4 regions of the Virgibacillus byunsanensis genome follow, and region 4 is predicted to be linked to each of the others. Evidence: riboswitches for the same ligand, from Rfam matches in the RefSeq annotation. Region 4 holds a riboswitch; each other region holds the start of a gene.
What was found. Region 4 has a riboswitch for S-adenosylmethionine ahead of metK (methionine adenosyltransferase). Riboswitches for the same ligand answer to the same signal wherever they lie in the genome.
Positions count from the first base shown of each region.

Region 1 (7,536 bases), on a different contig from region 4:
AGCGATCCCAGACGGCGGCAATAGCACGCGTTCTTAGAAATAAGCCTAAAGTTACGTCGCAGTTTATACCTATTGTCACAAAAGCAACAACTTTACGAAACCAGCCTAAATAGCGAACAATAGTAACCTTACTATGATCACTTTTTAATGTTAATGCCCCTTTTCAAACCATTCATTCGATTGTACCTGTAAGAGGACAAGCTTATTATTTATCTGTTTGTAATACAATCGAATTGAAACATCTAAAAGGGGCATCCAACTTAACATTCACCCTTTTAATCGCCTGGTTAAGGGATATATCCCTGCACTTTGAATAACAAGCGACAATAACACTGCTGCAAATGTCAACGAAATAAGAATGTCATTCTTATCAGATGCTACTTCCAACCCCATTAACAATGCTATTGACATGGTACCTTTTATACCAGACCAAGTTATCAACGAAGTATCTTTCATGCTGAATTGATGTTTCCATGCTGGTATTGTTTGTGTAAGACTGATTAGAATTACAAAGCGAACGATTATTGATAAGATAAAAATGATAATTGCAAGGTACCATTCAGGAAAAATCAGGTAATCCCCTGCTTGAATTCCAATCAACAGAAATAGCAACGATAAAAATGATGGCTCCACAATGCTCCAAAATCCATCTAATGAATTACGAAAATGGTCTTCCTTACTATTTTTTCCAAACTCCCACGAAAGCATCAAACCAGCAGAAACAGTAGCCAGAACACCAGAAACCCCAATAATTTCACCTATGTAAAAACTTCCATAGGCAACGATTACACTAAGCATGACTTGGTACTGCCGATCATGTGTATAATGAACTGCTTTGCTCATTAGCCAGCCAAAGCTGATACCAATGAATATACCACCCAGAGAAACAATCAAAAATTCACCAATTAACGTGCTAAACGAAAAACTTGTTTCATTTACAAACATACCCAACAGAACGGTAAAAATAACAATGCTTGTCCCATCGTTCAACAGGGACTCCCCCTCCACAACATCGGCAATCTTTTTATCGCTAGAGGTTTCTTTTAATATGGAAACAACCGAAACAGGATCCGTCGGCGTGAGAATTGCAGCTATTAGCAACGCTCCAATCCACGTGAATTGTACAAAGAGATTACTGACGAAATAAATCAATATACCTAATAATGATACAGTAAGTAGTAAGCCAACAGTACCTAAACAAGTAATGATCCACTTATTCTTCTTTAAAGCTTTTAACGGAAAACTATATGCTGAGATGAATAATAATGCAGGTAAAAAAACATTAAAAATGAGCCCTTTTGTGATAGTCACCTCAGCAAAGTAAGGAATGGGTGCAAGGATTAAACCCAATAATACTAACACTACGGGTACTGGAAAATAATTTTTCTTTTTATCGATTGAAAATACCATGTATCCAATTAATAATAAAAGTATAATTTGATGTGCATTCAATAGTAGGATGCTCCTTTTTAAAAAATAATCCCGCTTATACTATTTCATCCCCTACTTTACCACTATTAAACAAAACTAAATAACCTTACCATAATAGGAACTTGGTAAGGTTATCTAAAGTAATCTATTTCATATCTGGATCTGGTAAATCATCAGATTTTCGTAATGCAAATAATGGTGTATCGTGAATATATGGTGGTGCAGGATTTAGCTTTGGCTTTTTACCATATGGTAACGGGTCCTCTACATAATTAAACGTGCCGAGCCCGTCCATACTTGGTCCATGTGCCCAGCGTCCCTCCGCACTTTGATTACCTAATGAATAATTAAAAAGTGTATAAGCAACTTCTTGCTTTTCTAATTCTCTTGGGAAAGTGCTTGGTACAACAATGTTTTCTTTTGCTTCCAATTCGCAAATTGCTGCATACCACTGGTTCTGGTGCATGGTATCCCTTGCTATTAGCCATGAAAGCATATCTTTCACACCACGATCATCCGTCTGCTCATATAATCGGACTGCCTGTAACCTCCCTTGTGATTCTGCATTTAAATTTGCACGAAAGTCAGCTAACAAATTACCACTTGCAATAATATAGTCAGCTGTCCAACGGTTTCCAACACTGTCTGAAGGCATTGCTCCTAAACCGGAAACAATGGAATGCTGTGGATTAGATCCACCTAATATTGCTGCTACAACTGGGTTTTGGGCAGCTTCATCGAGTTCAACATCTGGAGCGCCATCCAAAAGTCTCGCTATCATCGTAGCTAACATTTCTATATGTGCCAACTCTTCAGCACCTGTATCCATCAATAAATCTCTATATTTCCCATCTCCACGGGTATTCCACCCTTGAAATAAGTACTGCATAGCAACTGAAATTTCACCAAATTGGCCACCTAGTATTTCCTGTAACTTTTTAGCATAAACCGGATCTGGACATTCAGGCTTCGAACGATACTGTAACTCTTTTACATGATAAAACAATACACTCACTTCCTTTTTATATTAACAAGTAGGTAAAGACCTAGCTTTTACTTATTTATGCATGTCAATTGTAATTGGTGAAGGAAATGGCTATGACTCTAATTTATTCGCTTTTCATATTAGAAAACTTGGCATTCGTTATAGGGATTCTTGGTAAGCATACTTTGCTTTCTTATGCTTTGGAGTGCAAGCCTTTATGGCGAATGACCTAGTTGCACTTATGCAAATAAGAAAGTTTTTATACTTTCTTATCTGCCAAAAAATGTCTCACAGGGCTCTACCCCGTGAGACAATATCTTTCGTATTCTTTTAATTAAATCTAGTAATTAACCGCGTCACTTGAATTAATAAAACCATGTTCATAATAATATCCAGCCCCATTTAATGGATCTGCAGTTTGTTCAATAGCAGCACGAATCTCTGCATTATTTCTACCTTGACCTGCTAATAGTCCAGCTAAACCAGCAACATGTGGAGAAGCCATTGATGTACCAGACATATATGCATAACCATCTCGTTGCACAGTTGAGGCGATATCAACTCCTGGTGCCACAACATCGACCCATACACCGTAATTAGAAAAACTCGCTAATTGATTATTACTATCTACTGCACCAACGGCAATAGTATTTTCATAGGATGCAGGTTCAAAAGTTGTAGAGACACCATCATTTCCAGCTGCTGCCACAACTACTGTTCCTTTATTCCAAGCATAGTTCACCGCATCCTCTAACGTCTGGGTATCACAATCACAACCAAGTGATAGATTAATAACTTCAGCACCATAATCCGCAGCATATATAATTCCGTCTGCAACATCGTCCAATGTGCCACTGCCTCTTGCATCTAGAACACGAACTGCCAAAATTTGTGTATCTGGTGCCATGCCAGCGATCCCAATTCCATTATTCGTCTCAGCTGCAGCAGTCCCTGCAACATGGGTTCCGTGACCATTTCGATCCATTGGGTTCGTGTTATTTTGAACGAAATTATACCCTTGAATTGTCTTATTCCGTAAATCTTCGTGTTTATAATCAACGCCAGTATCTAAAATTGCAATTTCTTGACTACTACTGCCTCGAGCTATATCCCATGCAACATCTGTATTTGTTGTAAACAGTCCATATTGATAATCTGTGTTAGCATAAGTGTCATTTGGTGACCATGTAGCATACAGCTTATAATTTGGTTCTGCGTACTTCACGTTAGGATTTTTATTTAATGCTTTAACAACCGCATCTACATTCCCAACTTTAAGTACTTTAAAAGGAGATTCAACGACATCTTCATCTGCCATAATTTTAGCATTTAACCCTTTTATTGCTTTATCCTGTTTCCTTTTCGTTATACCTTCCTTAAACTTTACAACAACCTCATCTTTAACATGGGCACCTTTTGCATCCACAGCACTAACAAATACTTCACCCTCTGACATGGCGTCACCTCTATCCATTGCTGCTTCTCCTATCATTGGGGAAACTGCTAATAGAAATGCCAAAGTCAACCCACTCCATAATGCTTTCATCATACTATTCCTCCTTTTTTGGCAGATAGGAAATTATAAAACTTTCCTATCTGCATAAGTGCAACTAAGCCTTTCGCCATAAAGGCTTGGCGATAAGCCAAGTTTTCTAAAATATAATGTATATATTCTTATTAAAAAGAGTAGAATCCTGCTAATTCATATTGGGAAAAGGTGTCAAAAATTACCGTGATTACTGTAAACTTTTGCACTACACTTTCATCCATAATGAAATACATAATTAATAAAGTAAGTAATAGGGCTATCACAAGCATCAAGGAAGAAAAATGATAAATCACATACATACATATTTAAGACGGAAAATGAAAATTCCGACAATATGGTCCCTATTTAGATAGAGAAAATAAAAATTTAAGTAATAATGCCTACTAAAGACACGGTTATTACTTGCCCAAATTTTCTAAACTCCTGAATTGCCCAACTCTACGATTTACCTCTTGCAATTTTCAGCTAATTCATATAGAGTAATAGAAAATAATTATTTTAACAAAATTAAATATTTTATTTCTTATCCAGAGAGACGGAGGGACTGGCCCGTAGATGTCTCAGCAACCAACCATTTAGGTCCGGTGCTAATTCCAGTAGGTGGATCATTACACCTAGGAGATGAGAAGAAAGTCGTCTATTACGAACCTTCTTCTTTCTGAGGAAGGTTCGTTTTTTTATCAAAAAAATTAGAAAGAGGGATTCAAATGACACAAATCAAACAATCGAATGCAAAAACGGATCAAAAAGCTCCATTTCAAGCTGACCATGTAGGTAGTTTTTTAAGACCTGAACGGATTAAACAGGCACGTTTACGTAAAGCAAACGGGGACATTACCGCTAATGACCTTTGGGAAATTGAAAATGAGGAAATTGCTAAACTAGTAAAAAAACAAAAAGAAGTAGGTTTACAGTCCGTCACAGATGGTGAGTTAAGGCGTGCCTGGTTCCATCTGGACTTCATTCAAGAACTTGTTGGGGTTAAGTTTATCGAATTAGACACTGGTCTTACATTTAACGGAGAAAAAACAAAAGCTCATTCGGTTAAAGTAGTCGGAAAACTTGATTTTGATAATCACCCTGTAGTCGAGGAGTATAAATATTTACACAGTGTCGCAGGATCACATACGGCTAAAATGACGATTCCAAGTCCAAGCATGCTTTACTTCAGGGAAATTGGAGAAGAAGAAAAGGAATTTTATCCTAGTAAGGAAGCGTTATTCAGTGATATAGCAGAAGTTTATAAAAAAACTATAAAGGCCCTATACGACGCAGGTTGTCGCTACTTACAATTAGATGATACGACTTGGTCATTATTCCTTGAGCAGGAATCCAGAAGTGATTTGGTTCTTTCTGGTGGGATTTTGAAAGCCAGAGGTGACGATCCTAAGGAAATCAGTGAACTGTTTGCTAAAACCATTAATGAAGCTATTGTCGATAAGCCAGAGGATATGACAATTACGATGCATATTTGCAGAGGGAATTATAAATCTACGTATGCAGGAAGCGGTAGTTATGATGCAGTTTCCAAAATTATCTTTGGTGACTTAAATGTAGATGGGCTTTTCCTTGAGTTTGATGATGAACGCTCAGGAGGATTTGAACCGCTACATCATGTAAATAGACCTGACTTAAAGATTGTGCTCGGATTAATCACATCAAAGTTCGGTGAGTTGGAAGATCCTGAGCAGATAAAATCACGGATTGAAGAAGCTGCTAAATATGTTCCGTTAGAGCAATTATGCTTGAGTCCTCAATGTGGATTTGCTTCCACAGAAGAAGGAAATATTCTAACCGAAGACGAGCAATGGGCTAAAATCCGTCACGTGGTTGAGATAGCCGAATCCGTTTGGAAATAATTATATTAATAGAAAGACATATCCAAGTGATATGTCTTTTTTGCACCAAAAATAAGAGAGACGATTGTAACGTCTCTCTTGCCTTTGTTTTCCCATTATAGATGGGCTTTATCTTTCATTTTTCTAAGCTGTTTACCTAAATAGTTTGCAACTTCCAACATTCCAAACTTTCCACTCTCTGCTTCTGCATCGCTATTATAGTTCGTATTGGTATTTATATCATAGGTAAAAATATCCCCATATTCATCTTGAATAAATTCGATTCCAGCAACTTGTATATCGTTTGCGGCTAGCATCTTTTCGTATTTTTCAAGAACTGGATGATCAAAGCCTTCTCTTATCTGAAACTTCGATTGACCTTGTGGCTCCTCACCTGCAGGACAATATAAATCATCTATAATACAAGCATCTGCTGGACATAGTTCAAAACCTTCTGAAGTATCGACACGGACAGCATAAACGAACTTACCACCTACGAATTCACAACGAGTAATATACGATTCAGGTGATTCAATGTATTCTTGAATTAGTGTTATTCCATCTACTGGCTCCTCAAAATCATCACTCTCTACATACTGCTTTAAAGCTTCTACTGATTGGAAAAGTTGAACGCCAAGCCCTTTACCCGCACGATTATGCTTGGTAATAAATTTCTTCCCTTCAAAGGATTTTGCGGCTTTTAGTAGTTCGTTTTTTCCAACTGCAGCAATCGTATTCGGTGTTTTAATACCATATTTTTCGAGCTCCAAATATTGCAATACCTTGCTTACTTCAAGCCTAAGCGCACAACTTCCATTAACGACAACTCTACCATGTTGTTCTAACCAGGACAGTACAGCACTTGTCAGTTCTGGTGAAAAACGGTTTCCACGAGTATGGGATGAAGCACTCATTCTATTATAGAATATACCCTCTGGCGGTACAGTTGTTAAATCAACTGTACCACTATCTAATAGCCAATCTTCATATGGAAGTTCTAACTCTTCTAATCTTTTTAGTAAATGCTCTGTCCATTCATTATTTTCATGAATTATATATATTTTACTCATACTTAACCACCCCTCTTTACTAAATGTTTGTTACACTTTCTCGTAATTCTTCGACCAGTGGCATCACCTGTTTGGAAAACCGCTCTAATTCCTCTAGCTGGGGTGAACTTTGTAACAATAGTAGATCTACCCCTACTGCTTCAAATGCCAATATTTGTTTGGCTATTTGCTCTGGTGTTCCAACCAAATTTGGTCGCAAGCCACGATTTGATACAGAGTAGTCTTGTAGTTTAATCTGTTGCTCAAGCTCTGACTTTGATGTGAAATCATCAAAACCTGAATAACCACTTGCATCTTTCACTGTCGTAATTCGGTCTAACTCTTCTAATGCTTCTTTTTCAGTATCCCGACAAATAACATATGCTGCCAAACCAAATGATTGTAATGGGTTCTGGCCAGTAGCATCTCTGCGCTCTTTTATATCATTGATTTTGGTTTCAATTTCTTGAACCGTACCTCCATGCATCACGTAAGCATCACAAAGAGAAGTAATTACTTGTTTACCTTTTTCGCTTTCACCTCCAGCATATAAAGTAGGGTTTGGACGTTGTACTGGCTTTGGTGAAAGTTCCGTGTTTTCGATTTTATAAAATTTCCCTTCATACGAGAATGTATCTTCGGTCCATAAGCCTTTTACAATCTCAAGAAATTCAATAGTTCGAT
Region 1 covers NZ_JBHTKJ010000041.1:217-7,752, forward strand. The annotation lists gene ACFQ3N_RS14525 (cation:proton antiporter) at 268-1,452, opposite strand; gene ACFQ3N_RS14530 (manganese catalase family protein) at 1,577-2,437, opposite strand; gene ACFQ3N_RS14535 (S8 family peptidase) at 2,757-3,965, opposite strand; SAM riboswitch class I at 4,486-4,593, shown strand; gene ACFQ3N_RS14540 (5-methyltetrahydropteroyltriglutamate--homocysteine S-methyltransferase) at 4,673-5,824, shown strand; gene ACFQ3N_RS14545 (ATP-grasp domain-containing protein) at 5,920-6,873, opposite strand; gene ACFQ3N_RS14550 (LLM class flavin-dependent oxidoreductase) at 6,893-7,536, opposite strand, start outside.
Region 1: linked by a shared signal. The riboswitch ahead of ACFQ3N_RS14540 (5-methyltetrahydropteroyltriglutamate--homocysteine S-methyltransferase) and the one ahead of metK (methionine adenosyltransferase) in region 4 are both predicted to bind S-adenosylmethionine.

Region 2 (8,523 bases), on a different contig from region 4:
GCTGTTTTTTTTGACGTCACTATTGATAATACAACGGACGAGCAGGTATTCATTAGCGATATGGACTTTAAGTTGTATGGGGTGGATGAATTTGAACTAGGAAGGGCTTTACCATCCGATGAAATGGCTCTTTCTGCAGAAGTCAATGCTGGTAAGAAAGCAAGAGGTAAACTTTTCTTTGATGTTCCTCAGCAAGATGGCAATTGGGAAATACATTATGAAGACATAGCTTCATTCGGTGGAGATCCGGCCATTTGGGAAATGTCTGCTAAATAATTAGAGCTACAAAGAAAAAAGCAGTCACATGCAGCAACCGCTACATGTGACTGCTCTTTTTCTTTGTCAATTCATCTCTGTCAGGAGCATGTGGTGGTTTCTCCATCCATTGATTCTCGATCATGATATTAGCCCCGTCCTCAGCGTATTGCCCAACTTCTGTCATAACACGTAAATAAAGCCCAGAGATATCCCGACGATGCGTGAATGATATGGCCATTCCATAGTCACCTATCCCTGCACAGCTGAGAAAACCTATATGATACATCATCAGTCTATCTGAAAACGGAGGTGAATTCGATGTCGTGACAGTATGATCCCATGTCATTGGAGTCGGCAGGTCTTCCCCATGTAAGATTTTAGTGAAATGTTCCAGATGTTTTTGTGCAATCTTTCTTCCTCTTTCCATGTGTTTACGTACTTGTTGGGATTTAACCACTTGTTCAAATCCTAGCGTAAGCGCCTCAACTAATGTAGTCGTTTTTATATTCGCATATATATGCAATATTTCCTGACCAGTTACCGGTCTTTGTTCGCCAAACAAACCTGCGAGAAATTGTTGCTTTTGTATGTATTCTATATCCCTTTCATAACTAATATTTGGTGGACGTACTATTAAGCCCTTTGTTGTTAATAACTCTATTGATTCATTAAGCAGATCAGTGGAGGTTGATATACATTTGGTAAAGAACTCCCGTATTTCCTTCTTGACTAAATTCGGAAGGATCGATCCGTAATATGGTAGAGCACCTGTGGACATCATTTTCGTATAATATAAGAAAAATGTATCTTCATACAGCCGTGGCGCTTTTAAATTGACGTCGTCATCAGTGAATCCAATGGGAATAGGTATATCTTCTCGGTTAAATATCCTCTCAACAAATTCCACATGTCCTTTAGCAATACTTAGTGCATGGTCCAAAACGACATGAATTTCTTCATCTTCTACTACTTCTAAAAAATAATTTAAAACACAAATAGACATCGTGTCATTCATATAATTTTGCCATAAGCTCGTTAGCTCAACAGATGTTAAACGAATATTGCCTTCTGTTTCCATTTTTTAAAACCTGCCTTTTAGTGGGATAGGAATAGTTTTTCACCTTCATTCAATTCTATGTATTAAATAGAAATTTACTAGAAAATTAAATTATTTGTAGCATTAAGGGCTCAAAAATGCATTCGCCATCAAGAAACATATCAATTAGTAGCCTCAATCGTATAGTGGTTTAGGCTTTTCAAGTAATTCTATCCCCATTGTGTGATTCTTATGGAACGCACTTAAACCTACAACCTTTTATACATAACTTTCTATCTTTACTACCTAAATTAAAACGCATGGATTATATTAAAATCCATGCGTTTATGTGTGTAACGATGCAAGAAATATGGCTATTCGGTAGTTTTGGAAATAGAATCTTGATCGGAGTCAGTGCAACAAGTCCCCACACGGACAAAAGACTAAAGCTACCGGCAATAAATGTATGAAAAGGAGTACAGTTATTTTATTTAAATAATGTCCATTATTGAAACTTCCGAATATGTAGCCGAAGTTAAAAGCAAAACCACAATGACGACCATCCAATGGAAGATGAGCGTTACACCTGGGATTTTCGTTATGATGGCCTTTATTACTACAGTACTCTATCCCTACACAAAGGATGATCACATGAAACATCCGTTCCTAAATTAAAAAAAGAATATTAGAAAACTTGGCTTATCACCAAGCCTTAATGGTGAAAGCCTTAGTTGCACTTATGTAGATAAGAAAGTTTTATACTTTCCTATATACTAAAAAAGAAAAGCGCAAGCGCCTTGTAAGACACGACAAGCATAAGCAGGTCGTAGTTTGGATCCTTTACCAAAGTCGAACTGCTTATGTCTCGAGTATCTAGGTGCTTGCGCTGGACGTGGCCGTTTTTTGTAGATAAGTATACATAACTTTCAAATTATATACTCCCTCTTTACTAAAAATGAAAAGAAGGTGCCCTGGTAATAGATTGATTCCCCATTTGACACCTTTTTAGCTGGCTTTAGGTATTGTCTCTTTCCTTTAAAATGTCATTAATGATTTCAGTATGGAACGCTGACCATGCTTTTTCTTTGAAATGGAAAATGACACTAATGGTTAGAAGGACAAGATATATCAAAATAAAAATACTTCCAAGCATGATACCGTTTTTAAATAACACATCCTGCATCTTATTTGAAAATAAAAACAAAAGCCACGGAATAGATGTGACATAGATCAGGATAATACCTACTCCGTTCTTCTCTTTTATCATTCGGTAATGAACTAGTTGGAGCGTATCACTATCAAGTGTTTCATAGAAGCCTTTGATATCGGCTGTTTCCTCTAATTTTTTATTAGGCCCCTTTTGCTCTCGTAATGTTACATAAAGTTTATGTGCATCTCCTCGAAAAGAAAACATACGATCCCCCTAATACTTGCAATATCCGTTTATAGTGTTTACTTCATCATTAGATCCATACATTTGTGGCAGAAATGTGTAACCGGTGGAAAATGGATGTACAACCAATCATGATATGTTACAATAGCCACTAGTTAAATTTGAAAGGAGACTAACCTTGAGTAAAAAATGGCTTTTAAGTTTATCCCTCACCTTACTTGTATTCGTATTAGCTGCATGCGGAGATGAGGATGAATCTGCTGAAGATAACAATGATGATTCCAAAACGCAGGAGGAAGAACCTGCTGGAGATAGTGAGGCAGCACCAGAAATGCCTAAGCCTGATTTAGAAGGAGTACCTGAAGTTGTTGCGGAAGTAAATGGTGAAGAAATACCGAAAGAAGAATTTGAATCAACTTACCAAATGCAATTTCAACAAGCTGCCATGCAATCACAAATGACTGGACAAGAGGTTAACCAGGAAGAATTAAAAGGACGGATTGTAGACAGCATGATTGGACAGAGACTTCTTATTCAGGAAGCAGAAAATAGTGATTTGAAAGCTTCCCAAGAAGAAATAGACCAAACATTAAGCGAATTAGCACAACAAAATCAGATTGAATCAACAGATGCGTTCATCACCGCTTTGGAAGAACAAGGTATGTCTGAAAAAGAAGTTATGTCCCAGATCGAAACGCAAGTAAAAATAGATCAGCTTATTGCTAATGAGGCTGGAGACATTGAGCCATCTGAAGAAGAGCTACAAGAACTTTACGATCAGTACGCTCAACAGCAAGAACAAATGAATAAGCAAAGTGAAGATGGCGAGAAAAAAGAAGTACCATCTTTTAAAGAAATGAAACCAGACCTAGTAGCACAAGTTGAAAGACAAAAAGAATCCGAAGCTGCTCAAGCGCTTATTAAAAAACTGCGTGAAGATGCAGATGTAACCAAACATTTATAATAAAATAAAGCTAAAAAAAGGTTGCGTTCAACATGAACGCAGCCTTTTTATATATACTTATTGGGTTTCCTTTTTACTTTTGACCATCATTCAACTTTCTGGCTTCTTCCGGGCTGGACATTTTTGCTGATCCTTTATAGCGAAGACCTACATCGCGGTCTGATTCCACACGTCCACTTTCTCTTAACTTCTTTTCTTGACGATCTTTTCCCATTTTAACCACCTCCTTATTTAACATGAGTCTTTTAGTAAGATTTATACACCTTTAAAGAGAGTTCCATTCCATAGCTTAATCCCTTCGCTAATAGTTAATCATGATTGATAGGGAAATCATTACTTATTGGGTTCAGTCAAGTAAGTCAACATAAGCAATTAATTGATTACTTTCTAAGTGGCGTTAAACTATCTGATTCAATCATGGCTCAGATCAGTGATAAACTAACTGAAGGATTCATCCCTACCCCGGTGTCATGGGATCATGGCGTTTTAGACTCAACTAGAAAAACCTTTTCAGAGAAATTAATGCTGGCATTAATTACTGGAATAGCAACATCAGCCATTGGAAATTACGGAGTTGCAATGGGGTTTTCTCCCAAGAAGAGATATAGCTGCTAAGTATGCAGAGTTTATTAAGGATACTGGCCAATTTTCAGAAGACGGTGCCAATATACTTATTAAGAATGGCTGGATGGAAAAGCCTCCACAAGCTGATGACAAGTTAAAACTGGCTAAAAAGAAGCATCCATAATGTGCTCTCTATAATCAGTTTTGACCAAGCCAAATAGTGTAAACACTTTTTCAAAAGCAATTACTTAAAATTCTTTTATTTTTTAGGAAATTGGTAAACTTTTAAAAATAGGTTGACTTTTCTAATTATTAGGATTATCATAAGTATCAAATTTAATATTCTTATCAAGAGAAGCTGAGGGATCTGGCCCGTTGAAGCTTCAGCAACCTCTGACGTGTTCAGAAAGGTGCTAACTCCAGCAAGACATTTTCTTGGGAGATAAGAGCGGATATTTATTAGAGTTACCCTCTTTTCTCGTTTTCGAGAATAGGGGGTTTTTTATTTTATGTGAAAAGGGTTTTTAAAAGTTGGCCGTATCCAATTAGATTAGAAAGGGTGATCATGATGAGTGAAATAGTTATATTATCCGGAAGTCCTTCCAAAAGTTCTAGATCAGACTTAGTCTTAAAATATCTTGGCTCCATTCTAAAAAATGAGGATTTTACAGTAACACATGTATCCATTAGAAATATTCCTAAAGACGCATTATTTTATGGTGAGTTTGAAGACCCTGCCGTTAAGGACATCGCTTCCCTTATTCATGAAGCTAAAGGGGTAATTGTTGGTTCACCAGTTTATAAAGCTGCTTATTCTGGAGTGTTAAAAGCATTACTGGATATACTCCCTCCTGATGTTTTGCAGGGTACACCAGTGCTACCTTTAATGACAGGTGGAAGCCAATCTCATTTACTGGCGATCGAGTACACGCTTAAACCTTTATTAGCTACACTAAAAGGTCAAAACCTCAAAGGGGTCTATTTACTTGATGATCAAATAGATAAAACCCAACTGAATAACCCCATTATTCACCTTGAAACTCTGGAACGGCTAAGAAAACAACTTGATTACTTTATCGAGACCGTAAATAGACAGAAGGATCGTGTTTTATAACGTACTTCTTGGAGAGGGGATACTATTATGACAAGGAAAAGAATTTATTTAAATGCTTTTGATATGAACTGTTCTGGACATCAATCACCAGGATTATGGACACATCCAGAAGATCAATCCCACCGCTATAAGGATAGCGACTATTGGATAGAGCTTGCACAAATCTTAGAAAAAGGCCAATTTGACGCTGTATTTCTTGCAGATGTATTAGGAACATACGATGTTTACCAAGGATCTCGAGATGCAGCTATCCGTCAAGGTGCACAATCTCCTGTTAACGATCCATTACTTGTTGTTCCATTAATGTCAGCAGTAACCAAGCATTTGGGGTTTGGGGTTACTGCTTCTGTAACCCATGAACATCCATACACGTTTGCTCGCCGTATTTCTACCTTAGACCATTTGACAAACGGCCGTATTGGCTGGAATATCGTAACTTCTTATCTAAAAAGTGCTGCTGTTAATGTGGGATTAGAAAACCAAATTAAACATGATGAACGCTATGACATTGCCGGGGAGTATTTAGAAGTTTGCTATAAGTTATGGGAGGGCAGCTGGGAAGATGATGCTGTTCAACTAGATAAACAGAATGGTATTTATACAGATCCTAGTAAAGTCCATGATATTAATCACGAAGGAAAATATTATAAAGTACCTGGCGCCCATTTAAGTGAGCCTTCTCCACAAAGAACTCCAGTACTTTATCAAGCAGGAGCTTCTAAAAAAGGGCGTGCTTTTGCTGGTAAGAATGCCGAATGTATATTTATCGGGGCACCAACCATAAATGCTGCGAAACAATCGGTTACAAAATTACGTGCAGAGGCGAAAGAAACAGGAAGATCTCCAGAGGAAGTCAAAATCCTTACCATGATCACGCCAGTAGTCGGTAAAACGGAACAAGAAGCGATTGAAAAATATAATGAATTGAAAAAACACATTAGCTATGAAGGAGCATTAGCATTGTTTGGTGGTTGGACCGGAGTTGATTTATCCAGTTACGCCCCATACGAAAAACTTCGTTATGTAGAAAACGATGCCATCCAGTCCACGTTAGAAAACTTCACAAAAATTGACCCGGATATAGAATGGACAGTGGATAAGATTAAAGAGTCTGTCGGAATTGGTGGCATGGGTACAAAAATGGTCGGTAGTCCTAAACAAATCGCCGACGAGATGGAACGTTGGGTAGATGAAGCTGGGGTTGATGGCTTTAACATAGCCTACGCAATTACCCCCGGTACATTTAAAGATTTTGCTGAATTAGTTGTTCCTATTTTACAAGAAAGAGGTCTGGTTAGAAGAGAATATGATGGGGAAACATTACGAGATAATTTGTTTGGAGAAGGTAGTCAATTACCCGATCATCATGCCGGTAAAAGCTATTCATTTAAAAGGAAAACAGTCGCAACTTGATTAGTTACAACTTTAAGTAGGTAGAAACGGGACCGTACTTCTTTTACGATCCCGTCTACATTACTTTAAGTTTCGAAACCTCCAATGAAAATTATGATTGCGGTAATACATATAACAATCAAAATTTCCTCAAACAAAATCAACCACCCATTTTAAATCTGATATAGCCGTACAATGCCTTATTCAAGAAAGGCTGCTCCATGTATAATAAATAAATTTTACCTTTTGACCGTTCATTTCAAATTCTTCATCACTGGACTCTATATGCTCAAATTCGTTTATTTCTAAAATTCTCTGAGACGCTATATTATTAGTTGTAGTTGTGGCAGGGATTTTTATCGTCATAAATATCACTACCCTTCACTCTAAATAGATGAATTTTTCACAAACTTCGAGCTATCTGACCCTCGTATACAGAAGAACTTCATCGAATGTTCTAAGTGAAAGGGTAAGGTGATATATACATGAATAAACGAACAACGAAGCTAACCTATGACGAAATCGATAAACTGCTTGAATCCATTGATAAGGACCGGTTTAAAGATATTAAATGGAAATATGTAACCGAAGAGGAAATGGAATATCTATTAAATATCAATTAACGACTACATTAAGCCAACTAATCATATTAAATCCCTCTCTGTATTTTTTGTTTCTTCATTCTTATTCAACAACCCTGCGTATGGAGCTAACCCTAGTGACCATCCAAAATATTTTAATAAACTATTCATAATTTCCCGCTTAACGAAGAATTATTTGTTTAACACTATCCTGCATCGATAATGGAACAAGGAGGGCATTTCCTTATTCAGAATAGTACCCTACAGTTGAAGAAGGATTAAGTTAAAATATGATTTAAGTAATCTCTATGTCCCCATATAAGGTCAACTTCATTTACAGAGGAAATCCAAAAAAACGAAATGTTAACCCTTCTTCATCTCCTCCACCAGTTGGTTTGTAAACCCAATTATCTGGTATATCTGATACATTTATCTTGTAAAGTTATTAAAGCACCAGCCATATTCGTTACAATTGCTGCGATTCCAATAGAAATCCAAGTCAACTGATCAAACCAAAGTGCTGTGAACATACCAATTAAATAGGCCGTGACTATTCCTGCAACTACGAAACATCCTACTCTTAAACTTCTTTTCATAATCAAAATCTCCTCTTTTTTAAGATACTTTAATCGTAAATAAAAGAAAATTGTTTAGTAGTTATGGATATCATTTATTAAAGATGATAAGTATCATTTTAATTAAATGTATATATTAACTAAAGTGAATGAAAGTTAATCTTTAAAAGTCATTTACATGTTAAAATGCCATATAAGCAGTGTTTGTATAATGAATGAAGGAGTGAGTATATGCCGGACTTAAAAAATCATGTAATTCTTGTTACTGGGGCTAATCGGGGACAGGGAAAAGCTATTGCTCAACACCTTGCTGCATTAGGGGCTAAGGTAGGGGTAGGTGCTCGGAACTATAATGATGCAATAGAAGTGGCTAAGACGATTGGAGAAGATCACGCCATTCCAGTTCAGTTAGATGTTACAAGACAATTAGAATGGAAATCTGCAGTCGATGTGATCATAAATAAATTTCAAAAGATAGATGTGTTAGTCAATAATGCTGGAGTTCTAAAACGTAAACCATTCACGGAGACAACATTGGATGATTACGAACAATTAATTCATGTTAACCAACTTAGCGTATTTATGGGGATGCAAGCAGTTATTCCACAAATGGAAAAGCAGCAAAAAGGTTCCATTATAAACAATG
Region 2 covers NZ_JBHTKJ010000044.1:8,522-17,044, reverse strand. The annotation lists gene ACFQ3N_RS15050 (DUF4352 domain-containing protein) at 1-276, shown strand, start outside; gene ACFQ3N_RS15045 (DUF3231 family protein) at 317-1,336, opposite strand; gene ACFQ3N_RS15040 (hypothetical protein) at 2,310-2,708, opposite strand; gene ACFQ3N_RS15035 (SurA N-terminal domain-containing protein) at 2,866-3,651, shown strand; gene ACFQ3N_RS15030 (YpzI family protein) at 3,725-3,865, opposite strand; gene ACFQ3N_RS15025 (DUF3231 family protein) at 3,970-4,266, shown strand; gene ACFQ3N_RS15020 (DUF3231 family protein) at 4,226-4,399, shown strand; SAM riboswitch class I at 4,558-4,664, shown strand; gene ssuE (NADPH-dependent FMN reductase) at 4,784-5,329, shown strand; gene ACFQ3N_RS15010 (LLM class flavin-dependent oxidoreductase) at 5,357-6,742, shown strand; gene ACFQ3N_RS15005 (hypothetical protein) at 7,207-7,344, shown strand; gene ACFQ3N_RS15000 (hypothetical protein) at 7,710-7,898, opposite strand; gene ACFQ3N_RS14995 (SDR family NAD(P)-dependent oxidoreductase) at 8,109-8,523, shown strand, end outside.
Region 2: linked by a shared signal. The riboswitch ahead of ssuE (NADPH-dependent FMN reductase) and the one ahead of metK (methionine adenosyltransferase) in region 4 are both predicted to bind S-adenosylmethionine.

Region 3 (8,523 bases), on a different contig from region 4:
AGCTTCAAACTGAACTCAACAAAACGTTTCATACATATGGCTCACCTCAACTAGTAGTGAGCTGGATTCATTCTTCTTCACCAGTTGCCTTACCACTAATAATTAATGAGCTTTCTACTAAGAATACTAGTATTCCATGGCGATTATTCCATATACAAGGAAGTGCCCGTTTTTTAAAGAAAGAAAACACGCCTGTTCAGCTAAATTGCCTGTACAGACGTGTGTATTTAGGATTTATGATAGAAAATAATATTTCACGCTGGCTTACTCACGAAGAAATTTCTAACGGGATAATTCAAGCCATTAAAAACGATAACAACGAAACAATTATTGGTACTTTAGAACCTTGGGACATGCGCCCTTAGATTAAAGTTTATTTAATGCTTGCTCTACATCAGACCAAATATCTTCCCATGCTTCTAACCCAATAGATAAGCGAATTAGTTGATCAGTAATTCCCATCTCCAATCGGGATGCTTCTGGAACAACTGAATGTGTCATTGTTGCTGGATGCTGGATTAATGTTTCCGCATCACCTAAACTAACAGCAATTTTTAAAAAGGAAAGGTTATTGAGCATTTGCTGTGCGTCTTCTTTTGTTCCTTTAATTTCAAACGAGATTAAACCGCCCCCACGCTTCATTTGCTTTTCCATGATCGGATAATCAGGGTGGCTTTCATCTCCTGGGTAATAGATATTAGCTACTTTCGGATGATGACGCAGCTTTTCAAATACTTTTTCAGCATTATCACAATGACGATCAAGACGAACGGGTAGTGTTTTTAATCCCCGTATTAAAAGCCAGGCATCAAATGGAGAAATAATTCCCCCAATATCCTTCTGTGTTGTCATGGCTACCGAGTCAAGAAAGTCTTTTTTACCTACTACTAGCCCTGCAACAACATCTCCGTGTCCCCCAATATATTTGGTCGCACTGTGTAATACAACGTCACAACCAAGCTCAAGTGGTCGTTGTAAGTATGGTGAAGAGAACGTGTTATCTACTACAACTGGAATATTAAATTCTTTCGCCACTTCTGCTACCATTTTCAGATCGATTAACTTCATCGTTGGATTTATCGGTGTCTCTACATAAATACATGTTGTTTCAGGTTTAATTAATGCACGAACATCTTCTTTTGTTGCCATATTGGAAAAATCATGCGTTATATTATATTTTTCTTTCATCATCGTTAATAATCCAAATGTACATCCATACAATCCTGACGAACAAAGAATATGATCATTCGCTTTGGTTAAAGCAATTAGTACTGCAGATACTGCCGCCATTCCTGAGGCAAAAGCAAGTCCTCTCTCCCCTTTTTCCAAAGCCGCAATCCGTTCTTCCAACACAGAGACGGTAGGGTTACCTAAACGTGAATAAATATAACCGTCCTCTTCACCAGCAAACCGGCGTTCACCTTGCTCCGCGGTATCAAATGTATATGTTGATGTTTGAAATAATGGCGTACTAAGACTGCCCAGCATCTCTTTGGAGTCATAGCCCTCGTGGATAACTGTCGTTTCAAAGTTTTTATGTTTTTCAGTCATAAGTTCTCCCCCTATATTGATTTTGTCCTATACATTCCCTATTTACTATCATATTCTATAAAACACTTTTTTGAAAGCGTTTTCCCTTAAAACTATCAAGCACTTTTTTTGCTTTTTTATAGGGATACTCTTAGAATTAATTTATTTGGAAGATTGATTATATTTAGGAAACATATCTGTAGAAAAGAAGGGTTGCACCATGCAGCAAAATCAGGAAAAGTTAGGAATTTTATATATAACCGGTGCCTACTTAATGTGGGGATTTTTGCCGATGTACTGGAAACTTGTTCAAGATGTTGGAGCTGGCGAAATTTTGGCGCACCGCATTGTTTGGTCATTTGTCTTTATGCTGGTAATTGTTTTGATTTTACGGAAATGGCCAGCTTTTATTAAAGAATGCAAAGTAATTATAAAAGATAAGAAAAAGCTTATCGGTATTACCGTAGCCTCGATTATGATCAGTGTGAACTGGATTACATTTATATGGGCAGTGAACAGTGATCATGTCATACAGGCAAGCCTTGGTTATTATATTAATCCACTTGTGAGTATTTTACTTGGGATCGTTGTATTAAAGGAAACATTAACAAGAAGGCAATTATTCTCTATTATATTAGCAGGAATTGGCGTCATTTACCTTACTATTAGCTTTGGTGTATTCCCTTGGGTATCATTATTGCTCGCTTTTAGTTTCGCCATATATGGATTGCTGAAAAAAATGGTTGATATCGGAGCAATGTTTGGGTTAACGATCGAAACAATGATTGTAACACCACTTGCAGCAATTTATTTATTTTCAATACCTGATGGTTCATTATCTTGGAACTCCCTCTTCTCCACTACTAGTCTATTATTACTTGGAGCTGGGGTAGCAACTGCAATCCCCCTTTTATCGTTTGCTAATGGTGCTAAAAGAATTCCACTATCTATGGTTGGTTTTCTCCAATATTTTGCACCTACAATTATGTTAATCTTAGGGGTCTTCCTTTACGGCGAGACATTCTCACAAGCACATTTGATCTCGTTTGTATTAATATGGATTGCTTTAATTATTTATATGGGTTCAGCATATCATCGACCAATCAGACAAAGAAAAAGAATTTAATTTATTTTCTAAAAACGGTTGACGAACAAACGACTTTTCTTATATAATGCTTAATAACTTAATATTAGTTAAATCTCTTATCAAGAGTGGCGGAGGGAATAGGCCCTGCGAAGCCCGGCAACCTAAAGTAATGTATACATTGCTTTGAAAGGTGCTAAATCCTACAGATCACATTATGATCTGGAAGATAAGAGGAGGAACCGTTACATACGCCCTCTTCTTAGGAAGAGGGCTTTTAAATTCTCCTCTTCCTCCAGACTTGAACAAAAGCGTACGTCCTATACGTCGCTGATTCTGTCATTCAATAGTACTCAGATTTGGAGCTGTTGCTTGAACAAAAATCGAAGGAGGAATTATTTATGTCAAATTTTCATTTACCTAATCAGGAAACAGTATTACTTCACGGAGGTCAGGAACCTGATCCAACAACCGGATCAAGAGCAGTACCAATTTATCAAACTACTTCCTATGTTTTCAAGGACACAGAACATGCACAAAATTTATTCGGTTTAGCGGAAACTGGAAATATCTATTCTCGTATTGGGAATCCAACCGTCGATGCATTTGAACAACGGGTTGCTCAACTGGAGGATGGGGTAGCAGCAGTGGCAACCTCCTCTGGTATGGCTGCAATTACTTTAGCCATTCTAAATATTGCAAGTGCTGGTGATGAGATTATTGCCGACAGTAATTTGTACGGGGGAACATACAATTTATTTGCTAACACGCTTCCACGCTATGGAATTGAAGTAAAGTTTGTAGACGGTACTAAGCCAGAGGCCATTGAAGATGCCATTACAGATAAAACAAAAGCTGTCTTCGGGGAAATCATTACAAATCCGAGCCTAAACGTTTTCGATGTTGAGGCAGTAGCAGCAGTTGCTCACAAATACGGTATCCCACTTATTATTGATAATACATTTGCTACACCATATTCAACAAAACCCTTGACGTGGGGTGCTGATATCGTAGTCCATTCTGCTACAAAATGGATTGGTGGTCATGGAACTACTATTGGTGGAATCGTCGTTGATGGTGGACGTTTTAATTGGAATAATGAAAAGTTCCCTGGACTTACAGAACCTGATGAAAGCTATAATGGATTGCGTTATATTGATGTTGGACCTGCGGCTTTTGCGATCAAATTACGTGTTCAGTTACTAAGAGATATTGGAGCATGCTTAAGTCCACAAAATGCATTTCTGTTACTACAAGGTCTTGAAACCTTACACTTACGCATCGAACGTCATAATCAGAACACAGCTGAAGTTGCCGACTATTTAACAAAGCATCCAGCAGTAGAGTGGGTAAATTACCCAGGGCTTGAGGATCATCCGTCACATAAGTTAGCTAAAAAATACCTAAGTAATGGCTTTGGTTCTATTATTACATTCGGTATTCAAGGCGGACGTGAAGCAGGGCGGAAATTAATCGATGGAGTGACACTTTGGTCGCATGTAGCTAATGTTGGGGATGCCAAGTCCCTTATTATCCATCCAGCTTCAACCACTCATCAACAGTTAAGTGAAGAGGATTTAAAGAAGAGCGGTGTTAAAGAGGAATTAATTCGCCTATCCATCGGTATCGAGTCTACTAAAGATATATTAGTTGATTTAGATCAAGCCATTGCAAAAGCAACAAACTCAAAAACTTCATTTCAATCTACAGAAGAGGATGCCATTAAGTGGTTAGTATCTTCACCCTTTGCTAGAGAAAATGGAGCAGTTCGAAAAAAGGCAATTGCCGTAGTTGGTCTAGACGATACATCTAGTTCTTTATACAAAAACACAGAGCAACTCCAGCAATTAGGGTTTCAAATCTTACCCGTTCACGAAACCAAACAAGAGTTGTTTGGAGAGAAAACGTATAAAACTATTTCAGATATCCCTGTTGACATTGACGCCGTGTGGTTGGAAAATCAAGCATTACCAGCAACAGCAATTGAGCAATTTATTAACAAACAAGGGAAAATTCTTTTGATAGAAAAACCTGAAACAAATGATCAAACGGTAGAGCATGCTAAAGCCTCTGGTATTACTGTAATTACTAATACGAATCCATATGAGGAAGCACTCCGTTTAAGGGAAAACAAAGAAGCAAGGGTTCCTTTAGAAGTTTAATAGAGTTGAAAAGGAGCGGATTTTCATGGTACACATGTTGACAAAAACACCTATTATAAATGACATATCATTTGGTCCGCTCCAGTTAGATTCTGGAGAGACAATTGATAAGGTGACATTACGTTATGAAATTGCCGGACCAAAGTCTGCACCAGTAGTATTAGTATGCCACGCATTAACAGGCAATCACCATACAATTGGAACAGATAGTAGTCCTGGTTGGTGGAGTGGGCTAATTGGTCGGAAGAAGTATATCGACACCGAACGCTTTCAAGTTATTACTTTTAATGTGCTTGGAGGGTGTGACGGTTCAACTGGACCCGCTTCTATTAATCCAGCAACTGATGAACCTTATCGCACATCATTTCCAAACATTACGATTCGTGACATGGTGCGCGCACAATTTATGGCACTACAAAAACTAGAAATCAGTAGATTAGCAGCAGTTACAGGAGGATCCCTTGGAGGTATGCAAGTACTTGAATGGGGCCTCTTATACCCTGCTTTTGTAGATAAGTTGATTGTCCTTGCTGCAACACCTACATTCTCTGATTATGGTATAGCGTTTAACCATATTGCAGCTTCCTCCATAAAAGCAGACCCAAATTGGAATAAGGGGAATTACGATTCCAATCATTCATTGAAAGGTTTAGAATTAGCTCGGATGATTGGCATGGTAACCTATCGTAGTTCAGCATTATTCAATAAGCGTTTTGATCGAGAGAAAAAGGGCAAAACGTATGATGTAACATCTTATCTAGATTATCAAGGAGAAAAATTAACACACCGCTTTGATCCAAATAGTTATCTTTACCTATTAGAAGCGATGAATAATCACGATGTTAGTTTCCATCGAAGTGAATGGAAAAAGGCTATTCAAAACATACAATGTCCCGTGCTAGCAATCAGCTATGAAAAGGACCTTGTCTATGAACCTCCCATTATAAACGAATTAGCAGAGGCAATACCAAATAGCACCTATTACCATATCCACACTGATTTTGGCCATGACGGCTTTCTAACTGAGTTTCATAAATGGGGAAACATTGTTTTTGATTTCCTAAACGAATCCCAAAGCTGATTAAGAAGCATAATAGTAGAAAAAAGCGTTTAAGCAATACTATATTGGGGTAAAAGTAAATAATACTATATATTCATTCGCCTGAGTGTTTAGGCGAATTTTTATTTGTTAATACTTAATAGTAAGTATTATACTGTTTGTTGTTATAAGATTAGAAAACTTGGCGTTCGTTAAAGGGAATCTTAGTAAGCGAACTTTGCTTTCTTAGATTCCCTTATGCTCTGGAGTGCAAGTCTTTATGGCGAATGACCTAGTTGCACTTATGCAGATAAGAAAGTTTTATACTTTCTTATCTGCTAGAATAGAATAGGAGTTTAATTTACTTATGAATTACCTATACAAAATTAGGCATTTTATAAATAAATGCCATATAATATAATAAATCAGCTTAGGTGTGGTTTGCATGAATAAACGAAGATTAGTGTTAGCTGTAATTCTGCTATTACTGGGGGCAGGTATTTTTTTCATCGTCGATATATGGAACGAAAAGGATCAAGTAACCATTGATAACCCCTCTCTTCAACAGGAGAGTGAAGAAGAAACCCATACTACAGAGGATGAGGACACAGAAGAACAAAAAATAGAAGAGGATACGGATAATTCCCCTTTAACAACCCAATTCAAGGATGTTATTACAGAAGCGGTACAGGGTACTATTGACTTTTTCACTAATAAAGAAACACGTGTAGTCGCTATTGGTGACTCCTTAACACAAGGAGTCGGGGATGAAACTGGTGAAGGTGGATATATTGGTATTCTAGATAACACGATCAATAAAAATAAGCAGCTTGTGAGATTTGACAATTTTGGTAAGCGTGGCAACCGCTCTGATCAACTTTTGAAACGTATAGAAGATCCGGAAATATCTACTTCTATAGCAGAAGCAGATATTGTCTTACTAACAGTTGGTGCAAATGATATTATGAAAGTGGTTAAGGAAAACTTTACTAATCTATCATTCCAAGATTTTGTTCAGGAACGCATAGCATATGAAGAAAGGTTAGAGGAGATTATATCAACGGTAGAGTCTATAAATGGTAATGCTGATGTGTATTTATTAGGATTCTATAATCCATTTGAACAGTATTTTGACGATATTGAGGAGCTTGGTATTATTGTTGAGGACTGGAACAGAACTGGTGAAGCAGTTGCTAGCAATCATGAGAATTTAACATTTATACCAACAGTAGATTTATTTACAAATACAGATGAAAATGTATTTGCTGAAGATAAATTCCACCCAAATTACAATGGATATCAACGAATTGCTAAGCGTGTATTAGAATATGTAACCCAATAGGAAAGGTGAACTCCATGCCTGAACAAAAAACGTTAAAAAACACTAAATGGAAGCGGCTATTTTATAGTTTATTTATTTTTAATATCGTTATTTTTTTAACACTATTCACATTAATCTTTTGGCCTGTTCCTGAATCAGAATATCCTTCGATTGATACACAACAATTAGAAGCAGGATCAGAATTTACTGTACGAACAACGAAAAAAAATCTAAACGAACTAGTTAATGCATATATCGATAAGCTGTTAAAAAATACGAACCATAGCTATGAAATATCCCTTGAGGAAGATGTTCATTTGATTGGGGAATTACCTGTTTTTTCATCCACTGTACCTCTTTCTGTACATTTTGAGCCTCTCGTTCAGGAAAATGGTAATGTTATTCTTAAACAAAGGTCTATTTCAATAGGATTGTTAGAACTTCCCAATCGGAAAATAATGGAATATATGGATAAGTACTTACCAATGCCTGAATGGGTTACCGTAAACCCAAAAGAGGAAGAAATTTATGTTGCCGTTACCGAAATGAATATTCGTAGTAATTTTGAAGTTCAAGTTCAGTATATTGATTTAGTAGCTAATAACATTGCAATAAAAATAAGAGTACCGTATAGAACACTGGGAATTGATTTAGAACAAAATTAGTCTTAGGAAGCGTCATATGTTACGCTTCCTTTTATTTTTCTTGATATACTTCATTCATTTGATTAATTTTCTCTTTCATCTTATCCACTAAATGTTCAGGTGATAGAACCTTTGCTTGGTTCCCCCAGGTTAATATCCAGTTTATTAACCCATCTGATAATTTAGCTTTCGTCGTTAACACAAAGTAGTCATCATCCACCTGCTTCATATCTGCTTCCTGCCCAAACCGATCAAGTACGACATTTACCAGATTGATATGAAAGCGAACTTTTATCCATATTTCCTCACCTGCAAACATGTGAAAGCTCTGGTTAACATAGTCCTGTAACTGAAAATCCCCTTTTTTGAAAGGTGTATCATTCACTTCAATATTTCGAATGCGATCAAGACGATAATGACGCATTTCATTTGTTTCCTGAAACCGGCCAATAAGATAGTAATAATCATTTTGCCAAATCAAGGCATATGGTTCTACATAATATCGATCCCCCTTGCGATGATATTCAAACTGCTTGTCCACATTAAATTTACCATATTGATAGGTAAGGACTTTTGACTCTGAAATAGCTCGGTGTACACAATCAATATTTAGTTTTACCAGTTCATAATCGATATTGGCTGATTGACTAAATAGAATGGGCTCTGGCAACGTTTTAGCAATGGATTTACTTGTTAACTGCTTTACTTTATTGATCAACTTCTTCTTTTCATTCGTCGTAATA
Region 3 covers NZ_JBHTKJ010000001.1:178,185-186,707, forward strand. The annotation lists gene ACFQ3N_RS00810 (short-chain dehydrogenase) at 1-365, shown strand, start outside; gene megL (methionine gamma-lyase) at 367-1,551, opposite strand; gene rarD (EamA family transporter RarD) at 1,751-2,656, shown strand; SAM riboswitch class I at 2,731-2,850, shown strand; gene ACFQ3N_RS00825 (PLP-dependent aspartate aminotransferase family protein) at 3,016-4,776, shown strand; gene metX (homoserine O-acetyltransferase MetX) at 4,802-5,857, shown strand; gene ACFQ3N_RS00835 (SGNH/GDSL hydrolase family protein) at 6,261-7,157, shown strand; gene ACFQ3N_RS00840 (YpmS family protein) at 7,172-7,801, shown strand; gene ACFQ3N_RS00845 (helix-turn-helix transcriptional regulator) at 7,833-8,523, opposite strand, start outside.
Region 3: linked by a shared signal. The riboswitch ahead of ACFQ3N_RS00825 (PLP-dependent aspartate aminotransferase family protein) and the one ahead of metK (methionine adenosyltransferase) in region 4 are both predicted to bind S-adenosylmethionine.

Region 4 (8,523 bases):
CATAATTCCTGCTATTATAGAAAGTACCGTTGACTTGCCGCAGCCGCTAGGTCCTAAAAGTGCGACAAACTCTCCTTCTTTAATAGATAACGTTATATTATCTAATGCTCTTGTGTAATTATTTTTTGAAAAATAATAATGTGATACGTGTTCTAAGGTTAGAAATCCCAATGTTTTCCCTCCTTAGTCTTCAATTACGTCCTCAGCGAATTTAGTGTTTACTAGATCATCGTAGGATAAATCTCCTGCTGGTAGTTCTCCAGCTTCACCCATTATATCTTTTAGATTATTCCATTCTTCTTCATCTAAAATAGGATCGGTAGCAAAGGAACCTTGGTCTTTATAACGGTCTATGGAAGCTGCTAACATATCTAGTTCTGTATCCTCGAAATAAGGTTGAATAACTTTTGCTATTTCTTCGGCACTATGTTCTTGGACCCATTGTTGAGCTTTATAAATAGCTTTTGTAAACTTCATGACTTCTTCTTCATTTTTATCTATAAAGCTTTGTTTCGTCATGAATACCGTGTATGGAACATGACCCGACTCTTCTCCAAAAGAGGCTACGATATGACCGCTTCCTTCTTTTTCAAAAGTACTTGCGGTTGGTTCAAATAACTGAACATAATCTGCATCACCAGATACAAACGCACCAGGTATATTTGCGAAATCAACGTTTTGTAATAAATTTAAATCTGCATGTGGATCTATGTTATGATTTTTTAAGACAAACTCACCAACCATTTGCGGCATTCCGCCTTTGCGTTGACCTAAAAATGTACTGCCTTTAAGATCTTCCCACTTAAAATCAGGCTGGGGTTCCTTGGATACTAGAAACGTTCCATCTGTTTGTGTTAATTGTGCAAAATTAATAGCGTAATCTCTTGAGTCTTGAGCATAGACATAAATCGAAGTTTCTGATCCAACTAGGGCAACATCAGCGCCATCTGATAATAAAGCGGTCATGGTTTTGTCGCCACCCCATGTCGTTGTTAACTCAACATCCAATCCTTCATCTCCAAAAAAGCCTTTTTCAATAGCTACGTATTGCGGTGCATAAAAGAGGGAACGGGTAACTTCTGCAATTTTAATAGATGATTGTTCATTTGAATTACAGGCAGACAGGAAAATTAAAAATACACAGGAAATAACGGTAAAAAACTTAAATTTTTTCATACTGTTCGACCCTTTCAGTGTCTAGTTGTGGTGTGTCAAGACAGTTTATGCTTTTAGTGAAAAATGTGTGAATGCCTATTTTTAGCGGATGAAAAAATGTGAAGAAGCATAAATAAAAACCGATCCCTGTTTTAGGAACCGGTTGTTAGCATCAAACTAACTATTAAATTTTCATGCTTTTTTTCACTCATATATTAAATCCTTTTGGGATGAGGAAACAATTAGTGTTTTCCGTTTAGGTTTAGCTCTTAAATAATGGACCTGCTTGCTTAATTTCGTCACTTGCTTGTTTAAACTTTTTAAAGTTCTCGTGAAACTTCATTGCAAGTGTTTGTGCTTCGGTGTAGTACGCCTCTTTATCTTTCCATGTGTTTAAAGGTACTAGCACCTCATCAGGTACACCTGGGACATGCATCGGCATTTCCAATCCAAAGATATCGTCTGTTGTAGTTTCAATTGTATTTAGTTCACCTTCTAATGCTGCATGAACCATTGCACGTGTATACGAAAGTTTCATACGGCTTCCAACACTGTAAGAACCACCAGTCCATCCTGTGTTAACTAAAAATACGTTCGTATCATACAGGTCAATTTTTTCACCGAGCATCTTAGCGTAAGTCGAAGGTGCTAATGGTAGAAATGGAGAGCCAAAGCAAGCTGAAAACGTAGCTTGTGGTTCAGTGACTCCTCGTTCCGTTCCGGCTAACTTACTTGTATATCCACTTAAAAAGTGATACATTGCTTGTTCCTTTGTAAGTTTACTTATTGGTGGTAACGTTCCAGATGCATCAGCTGTAAGAAAAATAATTGCATTTGGATGTCCTGCAACACTAGGTGATATGATATTATCAATGTTTTCCAACGGATAAGCAGCACGTGTATTTTCTGTTAATGATGTGTTGTCATAATCAGGTATTCGCGACTCTTCATCTAAAATTACATTTTCTAACACAGATCCAAACCGAATGGCATCAAAAATCTGTGGTTCTTTTTCTTGTGATAGATTAATACATTTCGCGTAACACCCACCTTCAATATTGAAGACGCCATTTGGACTCCATCCATGTTCATCATCACCAATTAATCGCCTGTAGGGATCAGCTGACAACGTAGTCTTTCCTGTTCCGGATAATCCAAAGAATAATGCTACGTCGCCTTCTTGACCGACGTTTGCTGAACAATGCATGGATAAAATATCACGACGAGGTAATAAATAATTCATGACAGAGAATATAGATTTTTTAATTTCTCCAGCATATTCTGTACCACCTATAAGAATAATTCTCTTTTTAAACGAGACAAGAATAAATGTTTCTGAGTTTGTACCGTCAACTGCTGGATCTGCTTTAAAAGTAGGAGCAGATACCACTGTAAATTCTGATTTATGTGTTTCAAGTTCTCCCTCTTCAGGCGTAATAAATAATTGTCGTGTAAATAAATTATGCCAAGCGTATTCATTAATAACCTGGATAGGTAAACGGTAATTAAAGTCCGCACCAGCAAATCCGTTAAATGAAAATAGTTCATTCTTTTCCTTTAAATAGTCAACAACTTTCTCGTATAGTTTCTCAAATGACTCTTCATCAATTGCCTGGTTAACAGAACCCCAATCAATAAATTCCTCACAACTGTCATCTTTAACGATAAATTTGTCTTTAGGTGAGCGTCCTGTATAAGTTCCTGTAGTAGCTTGAATAGCACCAGTAGCAGTTAGTTTACCTTCTTCTCGTGTTAAAATTCGTTCTACTAAACGTGGTACTGCTAAATTTTTATGCAAGTTTTTATGCGCTAATAATTTTTTTAATAGATATGATTGTTCCACCGTTTTCATGGTATTCCCTTCCTTTTTTGATGGATTTGTTCATAAAGGCAACAGTTTTCACTGTAGTTTTGTAAATCTGATTAATAGTATAACACAATTAAATATATAGTCCATACTAATAAGTGCTTTTTATTTGTAAAATTTGTCCACCCTATAAAAACTGGAAAAAAGTTGACACTATGGTCTACTTTCGTTACGATATACTTCGAGCGGATACTCTCTTATTTTAGAGTTGGTGGAGGGACAGACCCTATGAAACCCGGCAACCGTCACTATGTGAAAAGGTGCTAATCTGGTGCAAGGAACGTTCCTTGAACAATAAGAGCGAAAGGCCACAACTCCTTTCCTCATGAATGTAGGAAGGGTTTTTTTGTTTTTATTAAACTTAAAAAAATAACTGAAAAAAACAGAGTTCCGTAACACAATATAAAGGGAGGATTTAGCCATATGGCTACTAATCGTCGTTTGTTTACATCGGAATCGGTGACTGAAGGACACCCTGATAAAATATGTGACCAGATTTCAGATGCAATTTTGGATGAAATTTTAACGAAAGACCCTAATGCACGTGTTGCTTGTGAGACAACTGTAACTACTGGGTTAGTGTTAGTATCTGGAGAAATTTCTACTACTACATATGTAGATATTCCTGCCATTGTGCGCCAAACCATTAAAGATATCGGATATACGCGGGCGAAATTTGGTTTTGATGCCGATACATGTGCTGTACTTACTGCAATTGATGAACAATCTCCAGACATTGCCGGTGGAGTAGACACAGCATTAGAAACTAGGCAAGGAAAGACGAGTGATGAAGAAATCGCAGCAATTGGCGCAGGTGATCAAGGTTTAATGTTTGGATTTGCTTGTGATGAGACAGAAGAACTTATGCCACTTCCTATTTCACTAGCCCATAAATTATCAAAACGTTTAGCAGATGTACGTAAAGAAAAAATTCTTGCCTATTTACGTCCAGATGGTAAAACCCAGGTAACAGTAGAATATGATGAGAATGATAATCCTGTTCGAGTAGATACAATAGTGGTTTCAACACAGCATCACCAGGACATTACCACAGAACAGATTGAAAAGGACATTATCGAACACGTTATTCGCCCAGTAATACCAGAGAACTTATTAGACGAAACAACGAAGTATTTTATTAACCCAACTGGCCGCTTTGTAATTGGTGGTCCGCAGGGGGATGCTGGATTAACAGGTCGAAAAATTATTGTTGATACGTATGGTGGTTATGCTCGTCATGGTGGGGGAGCTTTTAGTGGAAAAGATTCTACTAAAGTTGATCGCTCGGCAGCATATGCAGCACGTTACGTAGCAAAAAATATTGTAGCAGCAGGACTAGCTAAAACCTGTGAAGTCCAGTTGGCGTATGCCATTGGTGTTGCAGAGCCGGTCTCCATTTCAATTAACACATTTGGAACAGGGACAGTAAGTGAAGAAGTATTGGTGGAAACGGTTCGTAATTTATTTGATCTTCGTCCAGCAGGAATAATCCGGATGCTTGATTTACAAAAACCGATATTTAGAAATACAGCTGCATATGGTCATTTTGGAAGAACAGATATTTTATTCCCGTGGGAGAAAACGGATAAAGTTGATGAATTGAAGGCATTAACTTCAAAGTAGGGGACAAAAGCTAGAAGCGCCCGTTAAGCGACGTATGGGCTGCGCCTGCGCATCGCGGGTGGGTCGACGTTGCCGCCGAAAGTGGTGAAGTTAGTCGATCTTCCAAATCCGCATGAGATTCACTCCAGAGTATAAGATTCACTCTGACTTTCGCCATTATTGGCGAAAAGTCAAGTTCATCTAAAAGGAAACATGCCCCTTCATAGGGGTATGACGACGTTGGGCCGGGAGCCCGCTTTTAGTCGGCCTTCCTTTGCTAAGCGAATCGATGTTGACTTATCGTAAAGAGGATCAGGAAGCCCACTGGTCGTTGGGCGCTGAACGCGGCTTAGACAGTCAATAAATTATCCACAGGCTCCTATTTTTAATTTCTTAAACTACAAAAAAGGCGTTAAATGATTAACGCCTTTTTTGTTTGCAAAAGACATTCGTATATGTAATTGGATACTGATTTATGATATAATTTCAAGGATTCAACATGATTCGAAGGAGAGGCAGAAGCGATGTGTGGTTTTATCGGTATGATTCGTAATAACTCTAAGATACAAGATGAAGATAGTATTAATTTATTTAAAGAACAAAACAATATTATTAGCCATAGAGGACCGGATGATGAAGGGTATTTTCATGATGATTATGTGTCCTTTGGGTTTCGACGTTTAAGTATTATTGACATAGAAAGTGGCCAGCAGCCATTAAGTTATGATGATGAAAAGATATGGCTTATTTTTAATGGCGAAATATACAATTATGTTGAGCTGCGAAGAGATTTGGTTGACGAGGGTTATGAATTTGCAACTGAGTCCGATACGGAAGTAATTGCAGCGTTGTTTTCTAAACATAAGGAAAATGCGTTTCAATACTTACGTGGAATGTTTTCTATTTTAATTTGGGACAAAGACCAGGAAACACTTTTCGGGGCGCGTGATCCATTTGGTATTAAGCCGTTGTTCTATCATGAAACAGATGAGGGTACTGTTTTTGCATCAGAAAAAAAGAGTATTACGTTACTGATGGAGAATGAAGAAGTAGATAATGATGCTTTGCAACATTATTTAAGCTTTCAATTTGTACCAGAGCCTATGACAATGACTGCTAACATTAAAAAGGTTGAACCAGGTCATTACTTCGTGAAAAAACCTGGACAACAGTTGAGTTTTAAGCGGTATTGGCATGCAACATTCAACCCTGTTTTGATGAACAAAGCAAACTGGATTAAACGAATTCAGGATGTTATGTATGATTCAGTTAATATTCATATGCGTAGTGACGTACCTGTTGGATCATTCTTATCTGGTGGGATTGATTCCACGATAATTGTTGCAATGGCTAAAGAATTCAATCCGAATATAAAGACGTTCTCTGTTGGGTTTGAACGAGAAGGATTTTCTGAGGTAGATGTGGCTAAGGAAACAGCAGACAAATTAGATGTTGAAAATATTTCCTATATTATTTCACCAGAGGAATATGTAGAAAAGCTACCAAAAGTAATGTGGCATATGGATGATCCTTTAGCCGATCCGTCATGTGTTCCGTTATACTTTGTTTCTAGAGAAGCCCGAAAGCATGTTACGGTTGTACTATCAGGTGAAGGTTCTGATGAATTATTCGGTGGATATAATATTTACCGTGAGCCTGAATCGCTTAAAATGTTCAATTCCATACCAACACCTGCAAAAGGTCTTTTGGCAAGAGTAGCAGATGTATTACCTGAAGGTGTTAAAGGGAAAAGTTTTTTAGAGCGTGGAACAACGCCATTACGTGATCGTTATATCGGTAATGCAAAAATGTTTGAGGATGAAGAAAAATTTCAGTTACTTAAGCACTACAATGAAGACTTATCATATCAACGCATTACAAATAAACTATTTGATCATGTAAAAGATTATCCACTTGTTAATCAAATGCAATATGTAGATATTCATACTTGGATGCGTGGGGATATTTTATTAAAAGCAGATAAAATGACGATGGCTAATTCCCTTGAATTACGTGTTCCTTTCTTGGATAAGGAAGTGTTTCAAGTGGCAAATGAAATCCCAGTAGATTTAAAAATTGCTAACGGAACCACAAAAAGTATCTTACGTGAAGCTTCAAGAGGTATCATTCCGGATCATGTTCTTGACCGTAAAAAACTAGGTTTCCCAGTGCCAATTCGACACTGGTTAAAGGATGAATTAAATGGATGGGCAAAACAGTTAATCCATGAAAGCCAAACAGATCATTTATTGCATAAATCCTATATTCTTAATTTACTTGATGCACATTGTCAAGGTAGAGGGGACTATAGCCGGAAAATTTGGACAGTGCTTATGTTTATGCTTTGGCATCAAATCTATGTAGAAAATAAATTTGATATTAATGAATTAAGAAAACAAGATAGTGACATCAGGTCTATTACAACAGCACCACTATAAGAAAAGATAGAAGCAAATAAAAACAGGCGATTACGGTTTAATATATCGTAATCGCCTGTTTTCCCATTTGTACCCATGCCGCTTCGAATTCCTCAATGGGAGCTTGGGTATTTTTATTTAACGGATCATTAAAATAAATATATTCATTATCATAACCAGTAATTAACACGGAATGTTCTTTCATGGTTACTTTTTGTGGCCCATCTGGTGTTTGCCAAGTTGTGAATTTACTTTCTGGCAACCTGTTATAACTAGTATTAATGATGACCCATACAGGTCTGTTGTGGGCTAGCTGGTTAAATACTTCGCTGAATCCTTTTCCAGTGAGATCATGAACGTGACTTTCATCCACGTATTGTTTAGCTAATTCGGCAATTGGACCATGGTATACACCAAGTCCAGGATTTTTAAAATCATACATGTCACCGACAAACCCTTTGTGAGGATTTCCGAATTGAACCCCTTCTTTAGATACTTGATATGGTGTCGGATCTCTGCTTACTTTTTTTGCCAACTCCATTTTGTCAACTTCGATATCGTTATAATTTAACAACATAGCAAGGCTAGTAACTTCACAACCACGTGGTAATTCTGGCATTTGCTTAATTAATGGTGCATCTAGTTGCACGGAACCAATTATGCTGAACTCTGATGTCATTGGTCTAGTAGGACTAGCTTGTTTACCACCAATTGAATTCGTATCTACAAATTCTTCTGCAAAGGCCATTAGCGTAACTTTATGTTCATTTATATAAATTGCTCCTAACGAAACGGCTGTGATAGCAAACACAATTCCATACAATGCAAATGAATTTTTAATCCATTTTTTCGGTGCTTTTTCAAGCATTACGGTGAAATATATCGCAACTATGCACGATAGGAAGAATAATATGATGAGCATTTTAAATACACTCCAATAAATATCTATTAAGTACTACTCTTTATATCGGTAGTATCTCAACACTTTAAAGTTCTTATTACATGACTATGTTAAAATTCCAATCCAAGATCTGTATGTTGTTTATAGTATTGACATTTTTCAACATATGACGTGCGAACACGCTCCATCTCTTCATAATCCTTTATAGTTAACTCACGGACGACTTTCGCTGGTCTCCCTAAAGCTAACGTATTTGGTGGAATTATTTTACCTGGAGGTACTAAACTCCCTGCACCAATAAATGCACTTTCTCCAATCTCTGCACCATCTAATATGACTGACCCCATACCGATTAGTGCATTTTTTCTAATAGTTGCTGCATGTAATGTAACTTGATGGCCAATTGTTACACCATCTTCCACTGTAACAGGCATATTGGGACTTTGATGGATCATAGAGAGATCTTGTATACTAACCCGTTTTCCAATGTGTGTTGGTGCCACATCACCACGAATGACGGTTTTAAACCATACGCTAGATTGTTCATCAATCGTTACATCACCAATGATGGTGGCATCCTT
Region 4 covers NZ_JBHTKJ010000063.1:7,192-15,714, reverse strand. The annotation lists gene ACFQ3N_RS17515 (ABC transporter ATP-binding protein) at 1-171, opposite strand, end outside; gene ACFQ3N_RS17510 (ABC transporter substrate-binding protein) at 184-1,176, opposite strand; gene pckA (phosphoenolpyruvate carboxykinase (ATP)) at 1,418-3,007, opposite strand; SAM riboswitch class I at 3,217-3,323, shown strand; gene metK (methionine adenosyltransferase) at 3,446-4,645, shown strand; gene asnB (asparagine synthase (glutamine-hydrolyzing)) at 5,149-7,062, shown strand; gene ACFQ3N_RS17490 (C39 family peptidase) at 7,100-7,963, opposite strand; gene ACFQ3N_RS17485 (gamma carbonic anhydrase) at 8,053-8,523, opposite strand, start outside.